DNA from 2 places in the Lysinibacillus sp. NPDC096212 genome. Region 1 is predicted to be linked to the other one. Evidence: riboswitches for the same ligand, from Rfam matches in the RefSeq annotation. Region 1 holds a riboswitch; the other holds the start of a gene.
The links. A riboswitch is a leader RNA that binds a small molecule or an ion and turns the genes downstream of it on or off. The one in region 1 is predicted to bind glycine.

Region 1 (4,222 bases):
TCTTTTTTGTGATTTTACTTCGCTTTCGCACAATAAATAAAGCCCTGAATAGGTACACTTTCTTTAAAAGTGTCACTATTCGGGACAATTCATTTTACCGTATTAGTTCTTTCTTTTCATTTTATAAATAATCATTAGTATGATAAACCAAATTGGTGTTAACAGTAATGCGGTACGTGTTGCCTCTGAAATGAACATGACTACTAATAGAAAAGCAAAGAAGGCAAGTACTAAATAGTTCACGAACGGAGTAAAAGGTGCCTTGAAAATCGATGCTTCATGAAGTGCGCGATTTTTACGTTTATAAATGATATGAGAGATTAATATAATACTCCATACCCATATAAAGCAAATAGCACTAATCGTTGTAACAACACTAAAGGCGTTTTCAGGCATTAATTTACTTAGTAATGCACCAGCGGAAACTACAATTGCAGAAACAACGAGTGCGTTACTTGGCACACTGTTTTTATTGAGCTTTGCAAACTTTGGCGAAGCTTGCTTGTTGTTCCCAAGATTAAAAAGCATACGGCTAGTAGAAAATAAACCACTATTACCGGCAGAAGCGGCAGATGTAAGTACGACAAAATTAATAATACCTGCAGCAATTGGAATACCAGCTAGTGTAAATACTTGTACAAATGGACTACTAGAGGCAGACATTTCATTCCAAGGATTAATGCATAAAATAACAAATAATGCCCCTACGTAGAATAATAAAATGCGTAATGGAATTTTGTTAATGGCAGAAGGAATATTTTTTTTAGGATTGGCTGTTTCAGCAGCAGAAACCCCTACTAACTCGACACCAACAAAAGCGAAAACAACCATTTGGAATGCCATTAGGAAACCGTGTAAGCCGTTCGGGAATAACCCGCCATGTGCCCAAAGATTTTCAACAGAAACTGTGCCAGAGCTTGTTTGAAAACCTGTAAATAACATGAATACTCCAATCACAATCAGTGCCACAATTGTAATGACTTTTATAAGTGCAAACCAAAATTCTAGTTCGCCAAATAGTTTTACAGTTAATAAATTCAACATTAATAACAGTACTAAACAGCCAATTGCAGGCACCCATTGTGGTATATCAAACCAATATTGTACATAAACGCCGACAGCAATAATATCTGCCATAGCGGTCATGATCCAGCAGAACCAGTATGTCCAGCCAGTGATGTAACCTGCCCAAGGTCCTATGTATTCGGATGCAAAATCAGTAAACGATGTATAGCCAGCATTCGATAATAATAGTTCACCTAATGCCCGCATAACAAAAAATAAGGCGGTTCCGACAATGAGATAAGCAAAGATAATGGAAGGTCCCGCTAAAGCAATGGCTTTGCCTGATCCTAAAAATAAACCAGTACCGATTGTTCCACCAATCGCTATGAGCTGCACATGGCGATTTTTTAATTCACGTTTTAATTGTTGTTGTTCCACGTTAATCCCCCTCAAAGATACGTAAAAACTATGACTGGAAAATAAAAAAAGAGACTAGTAGTGACACTAGTCTCGTAAATGACAGAATAACAAATACCAATTGCGGATGTTGTATGTAAAAAAAGAAAACATTCGTGTGGTATAGCTTTCATGTTGAAAGTTGATATTACTCCTCTGTCCTTTTGCCTGAGATAGTGAACCCTTCGGCGACGCAAAATGCGCTCTCTCCAGAACTGCTCCTGCTATAGTGTTATCCATAGCATTCATAGCTTATATTGTATGTCTGTATGACATTATTTTAAGATATTATAAATCCTATCAGTGCCTACTTAATTATTCAAGGATAAATTTCAGACATTTTCAGAAAAAAAGAAGAATGGAGTTCATCTAGGTAAATACTTTACGAAAAATAGTATTTTTAGACATATGTAAATTTAAGGATAATGTTTTAATTCGCGGTATATGGAGTTGGAAGAGATGAAAATTGGAACTAGCTTAGGAAGCGGCTCGCATTTTGGTAAAGGAATGTGAAAGAGAGTATGTATCTTTCGTTGCTTTAACTTACTCCAACTAACTTGTCAGACATTAAACAAAATATATAATATAGTAGAAACTCAGAATTTTTTGCAAAAAGTAAACCATCTCATAGTCATTTGAGATGGTTTCTTTTAGTTTAAACAATGTGATATAGGTAAATATAAATAAATTTACTTTGTTTCCGTGAGTAGATTTATTTATATTAGTCACTAATGTCTTATTGATTTTTTAATTTTGTTTTTTGGACTTTATTTTACCTGTCCAAGTACGGAAGCCGCCTTGAAGTTGGTAAATTTGGTTGTAGCCACGTTTTTTAAGAAATAAAGCAGCACGTGAGCTACGGCCTGTATTTTGACAGTATAAATATACTGGTAAATCTGGGCGGATTTCTTTGTGACGTTGACGTAGAGTAGTTGAAGGAACATTGCGTGCACCAAGGATGTGACCAGCATCAAATTCTTTTTGTTCACGTACGTCGATAAGCTGTGCTTTACGATAGCCTTCAATAAATTGTTCTTGTGTTAGGTTTGTTACGGCTTTTTTTAGTCGTAGGGCGTTAATGCCGATATAAGCAATTACAACTACTAAAATAACACCGATTGTGATAAGTATGTTCAACAAAATTTCTTACCCCTTTCTATCTTCTTTATTATTATAAAAGATGCGCTAGCGATAGTCCAATGAGTTTGATAAAATAAATTAGATTGTGGCTAGAATTAATTTATCTCTATTTATATGGATTTTATTAGTGAACTGTCACAGTATCTTTCCACTATTTTCTTGGATTAGGGTGGTGGATACTTTCATAAAGAATAGAACTTAAAGCAGAGTGTCAAAATTTTGAGAAGCATTATTTTTGGCTCATAACAAAGAATTGGATAACATTTGTTAAAATGAATGCCATATATAAGGTGACTTATTTTGTACACTTTCGCTAAAGTTTAATTAAATATTTGTAGGAGATGAAAATATGACAACTTGGTATTTTCTAAATTCAGGGAAATGTAGCCCTTCTTTTAATATGGCATTAGATGAAGCATTACTTGATTGGCATAGTGAAGGTTTAATTCCACCAGTTATTCGTTTTTATGAGTGGGAGCCAGCAACACTTTCGATTGGCTATTTCCAGCAGGCGAAAAGAGATATTAATCTAGAAGCGGTACGAGAACAAGGACTAGGCTTTGTTCGTCGTCCAACAGGTGGTAGAGCTGTTTTACATGAACATGAATTGACATATAGTGTCATTGTTTCAGAAAGCTATCCAAATATGCCTGAATCAGTGACAGAGGCGTATAGAGTGTTAAGTGAAGGTATATTGAAAGGTTTTCATAATCTAGGTATGGATGCTTATTTTAGTGTACCTGATACAGAAGAACAAAGAGCAGACTTAAAGAAACCAAAAAGCGCAGTTTGCTTTGATGCGCCAAGCTGGTATGAGCTTGTTGTAGAAGGTAAAAAAGTAGCGGGTAGTGCACAAACTCGTCAAAAAGGTGTTATTTTACAGCACGGAGCTATTTTACTTGATTTAGATCAGGAGAAATTATTGTCTGTTTTCAATTTTTCAAGTGAAGAAGCGAAGGACCGCATGCGTAGAAAGATGCCAGAGAAAGCGGTTGCTATCAATAACCTTGTCAAAGAACCAGTGACTATTGAACAATGTGTGACAGCTTTTCGTGATGGTTTTGCAAAATCGTTGCAAATTGATTTAAAACCATTTACACTTTCTGAGGAGCAATTAGAATATGTACATGCACTAGAAGAAAAAAAATATGCATGTGATGATTGGAACTTCAAAAAATAAAAAATGGTATAAGAAAAATATTTTTTTATCGTTCAACCCTTGTAATAACAAGCAGTTCGGATTCTATTCGAAATTGCAAGAGTTGAATTAAAAAACTATATATAGTATCTTTTTTAAAGAAACATACACAATATGTAGTGTTTAACGACACATGATATTGTGTATTTATTATTGTAATGCAGAAAACAAGGGAGGCAAAACGATGGTACTTACAAATCATCAACCCGAAGTAAACAAATTTGAACAGTTAAACAAAGATATTGAACAATTTCCACAGGTTCATCCTGTAACACCTAATATGCACATAACGCATAAAGGTGTATCTAGACTTGTGATGATCGATCGCTACTCGTTTAAGGATACGGAGAAGAAAACGTTAAAAGCCGGTGATTTCGTCGTATTAACAGTGAAGTCAGATCCAAAATTCCCTGCACGTGGTTT
Region 2 (4,222 bases), on a different contig from region 1:
GATACTGTGTAATAACAGCTGCCGTATTGTCATCAATTAGTTCTTTTAAAGCTTCTACATCTGTCACACCATCTTTTTGTGGAACAGTAACAATTTCAATGGATTGACCGTATGCATATGTAGCAACGACATCACGATACTCAGGATGAACCGCCTCAGATACTAAAATTTTCTTACGGCGTGTATGTCCAGCTGCCAGCATACCCGCTTCCGCTAATGCTGTTCCTCCGTCATACATAGAAGAGTTTGCAAGATCCATACCTGTAAGCTCTGCAATCATCGTTTGGAATTCAAAAATTGCTTGTAATTCCCCTTGTGAAATTTCTGGTTGATATGGAGTATACGCTGTGTAAAACTCTGAACGAGAAATAACATGGTCCACGATAATTGGTTTATAGTGGTTGTATACGCCTGCACCTAAAAACGATACGTTAGCATTTGTATCTTTATTTTTCGCAGCAAGTGCCGTTAATTCTTTTAATAAAGCTGATTCAGATTTTGCTTCTTTAATATCATATAGGCCTTTAAAACGTACTTTTTCTGGAATATCCCCAAATAACTCATCAACTGAGGATACGCCAATTACGTCTAACATTTCTTGTTTATCTTGCTCCGTCATTGGTAAATAACGATGTTTCATAAATGTAGGTCCCTCTTTTCAACTTTTATTTTGAACGTTTGTAAAACGGTGTTTCAACTGTTACTACCTTTAAGTGCTTACCACGAATTTCGATTTCTAATTCAGTTCCGATAGTTGTGAATTGGCTGTCAATTAACGCGTGACCAACATTACGTTTAGAAGAAGGAAGCTGTGTACCAGTTGTTACTTCACCGATTTCCTTACCATCCTTAAACACTTTGTAGCCATGACGAGGAATTCCTTTATCGATCATTTCAATACCTACAATTTTACGTGAAAGTCCATTTTCTTTTTGTTCAGCTAATGCATCATGACCAAGAAAATCCTCTTTATTTAATTTCACAGCAAAACCAATACCAGCTTCTAGAGGTGAAATTGTTGCTGATAGCTCTTGCCCATATAATGGAAGACCTGCTTCAAAACGAAGTGTATCACGGCAGCCTAAACCTGCTGGAACAACGCCTTTGTCTTTTCCAGCCTCTAAAATTTCATTCCATAAAGCTTTAATATCTTCTGGAGAGCCGTATAATTCAAAACCATCTTCTCCTGTGTAACCGCTACGAGATACTAATGCTTTATGACCAGCAACTTCAACGTCTGCTTGGAAACGGAAGTATTTAATTGTTTTTAAATCAGTGTCTGTTAATGTTTGAAGAACCTCTTCTGCTAATGGTCCTTGCAAGGCAATTTGTGCATAAGCATCTGATTGATTGTCAATCGTCACATCATATTGATGTTGATTTTCCATCATCCAATCATAATCTTTTTCAATATTTGACGCATTTACGCACAATAAATAATGATTGTCTGCTAATTTATACGTTAATAAATCATCAACAACGCCACCATCTTCATAGCACATTGCATTATATTGCGCTTGACCTACTGCAATTTTTGAAATATCATTTGTCAAAAGATTTTGTAAAAAATCTAGTGAATTAGGTCCAGTTACTAAAATTTCACCCATATGTGATACATCAAATAAGCCAGCACGATTACGTACTGCATCATGCTCTTCTTTAATAGAAGAGAATTGCACTGGTAATTCCCATCCACCGAAGTCGATTGTTTTACCACCATACTTTGCATATTCTTCAAATAGAGGTGTACGCTTTAATTCATTCGTCATTATTTTTGCCCCCTTAATGGTAGTTACATTTTTTACTGGTAGTAGTTCGTCTGCTTTTATTAATGCATCATGCTTCCCCTGTTTGTTCATTCAATTAAGAAATAGGAACTAACATCATTAGCAAAACATTTAGACATAAAAAAAGACAGACGAACCCCTTTTCGGGATTCTCTGTCCTTAAACCTGAAAGTTACACCAGACTGGCTCGCATTACTACAATGCCAATCAGCCGGCTTTCCCCTTTGGTGGCTGTAGTACTACAGCTCTCTCCAGAGTTGCGTCTTGTACGAGTCCTTTTACCTGAGAGATTCATAACATTTTGTTATTTGCTCCTTCGGTGACGTCTACACGTGCTCTCCCCGCACAATCATCCGCCCAAGATTCATCTTGGTACTATTTAGTATTCAATGAACATTCAGTTACTTATTTGTCTATATCCTAACATTAATTGCATTGAAAAGGCAATCATTTTTTAATCTATATCAAAACACGAACATTCAACTCATTAATTTTTATCAATGTTCGCCTTTTAACCTTTTGACTTGGAATACTAAATACTCAAGAATTTGGCGGAGTGTTCTGCCCTCTGTTAACACTTGTATATGTCCTGTTTCACGATAGAATCTTCTTCTATAATGATACAGCTTCTCTAGCTCCTCTTTCGTTGAACTCTGTACTATTGGTCTGTTCGGATCATGCTGTATTCGTTTGTATATATCTTCGAATGTCGCATCTAAAAAAAACACGAGCCCACTGCGTCTCATTATTTTTCGATTTTCAGCATTGATCGCTACCCCACCACCTGTTGAAATAATACAAGCTTCGTCTCGGAAATTTTTCAAAAATTCTGTTTCTATTTCCCGAAAACGTGCTTCTCCATATTTTTCAAATATCTGTGGAATTGTCATTCCCTGCTGCCGAACAATCTCATGATCCATATCATAATATGGCATCTTTAACAAATAGCTTAAACGTCTTCCTAACGCACTTTTGCCGGAGCCCATAAAACCAACTAAATATATTTTTCGCATTCGAATCACCTTCTTATAACTACGATTCTACACTGTCTGACAAAATTTGTCCTAATAAATTTATCGTAGCTCGAATATTCAGCTTTTCTAGGTCATTATATGTTCGAAACTGAATCTCATAAGACGTACAATACGTAAGAACAAAAGTAGTTACAAAAAATAATAATGCAATTGCGATTAAAAAAATAGCCCCTCTGTCATTTTTCAATAACTGGAACATAGAAAGTTCGCTCCTTTTTGATACCACTTGGAAGTTCAACAGCTACTGTTAACATATCTTTTTCAAATTGGAACCTACATTTATTAATACCAATTAGCATTGGTACATGACCACCATTTACTTGATCACGAATTAAATTGCTATAACAATCAATAGAATGAATAGTAAGTCCTTCCTGGAAGGTTATTCTCTTTTGGTCTTGTCGAATCGTAAATGAAGAAATATCATTTAAATACATATTCAAATCATAAACAAAAAGCTCCCACTTTGATTGTTCATCAGATAGTACTGTTGTTTTCATTTCTGCAAACCAGAGCATAATAAACACAACAAGGTGTGCAATAAGCACAAAAACAACTAATTGAAATAACGCTTCTAATAATGTATAGCCTCGTTCATTCATCTACTTCACCTGTCAGTTGTATACATTTTTTACGTAATTCTCGTGTATTTTGAAAACTTACACATATCCCCTGTCCATTCATAGACCATTGAAAATCTACATTTTCAACGGTGTTAGTGCCTTCCATTTGCTGTAAATAGCGATAACGCTTTAAGCCTTCATAGGCCGTTTCAGCTGCGATAACTTCTAACTTCTTGTTATAAAGAGTCGATTTCATCATATAGCTGATCGGTATTAATGTCGTGCATAATAACATAACAATGACGATTGATAAAATTGTTTCTACAAATGAATAACCAGATTCATTCAACTCTCGATCTCCCTCGCCCTAACGTAATCACAACCTTTTTAGTGCCTTGAGGCGTTTTAAAATAAACTGTCCCTGGGGTCATAACGTTTCCATTGTAATTGTAAATAATCGTGGTAATTGAACTTGAAGAAAGAATGACTTCAACCCCTTTAGGAAAAGGACGTTCATATAATTCTGTATAAAAATCCTTTTTAATGATATATCTTTTTGATGAACTCTCAAACTTCATCGAAATGTATTCCCTTTGGTGCATGCTATACGTTTGTATATATTGCAGATCTAATTGAATTTGTGTAAAAAATCGCTCAAGCTCCCTAGTTTCCTCTGCTTTAACCGAATACTTTACGACAACCGCTGACAAACACATAACGATAAACAAAACAATGATCATTTCAACAAACGTAAAGCCACGCTCACTTTTTATAGTATCCATTAGTTAAGAGCCATTATTGGAAGAAGTCTTCGCCAAACGTACCTCTCCATCATTAG

Region 2: another riboswitch for glycine. It lies ahead of gcvT (glycine cleavage system aminomethyltransferase GcvT); the one in region 1 lies ahead of ACIQ7T_RS25655 (amino acid permease).

Annotation. Positions count from the first base shown of each region.
Region 1 covers NZ_JBIWFQ010000040.1:21,294-25,515, reverse strand. Annotated here, with positions in the region: gene ACIQ7T_RS25655 (amino acid permease) at 103-1,443, opposite strand; glycine riboswitch at 1,608-1,684, opposite strand; gene ACIQ7T_RS25650 (rhodanese-like domain-containing protein) at 2,209-2,598, opposite strand; gene ACIQ7T_RS25645 (lipoate--protein ligase family protein) at 2,951-3,781, shown strand; partial or broken gene ACIQ7T_RS25640 (ribonucleotide reductase N-terminal alpha domain-containing protein) at 3,984-4,222, shown strand, end outside.
Region 2 covers NZ_JBIWFQ010000006.1:140,812-145,033, reverse strand. Annotated here, with positions in the region: gene gcvPA (aminomethyl-transferring glycine dehydrogenase subunit GcvPA) at 1-640, opposite strand, end outside; gene gcvT (glycine cleavage system aminomethyltransferase GcvT) at 666-1,769, opposite strand; glycine riboswitch at 2,048-2,140, opposite strand; gene ACIQ7T_RS08550 (shikimate kinase) at 2,285-2,800, opposite strand; gene comGF (competence type IV pilus minor pilin ComGF) at 2,998-3,423, opposite strand; gene ACIQ7T_RS08540 (hypothetical protein) at 3,416-3,733, opposite strand; gene comGD (competence type IV pilus minor pilin ComGD) at 3,726-4,166, opposite strand; gene comGC (competence type IV pilus major pilin ComGC) at 4,170-4,222, opposite strand, start outside.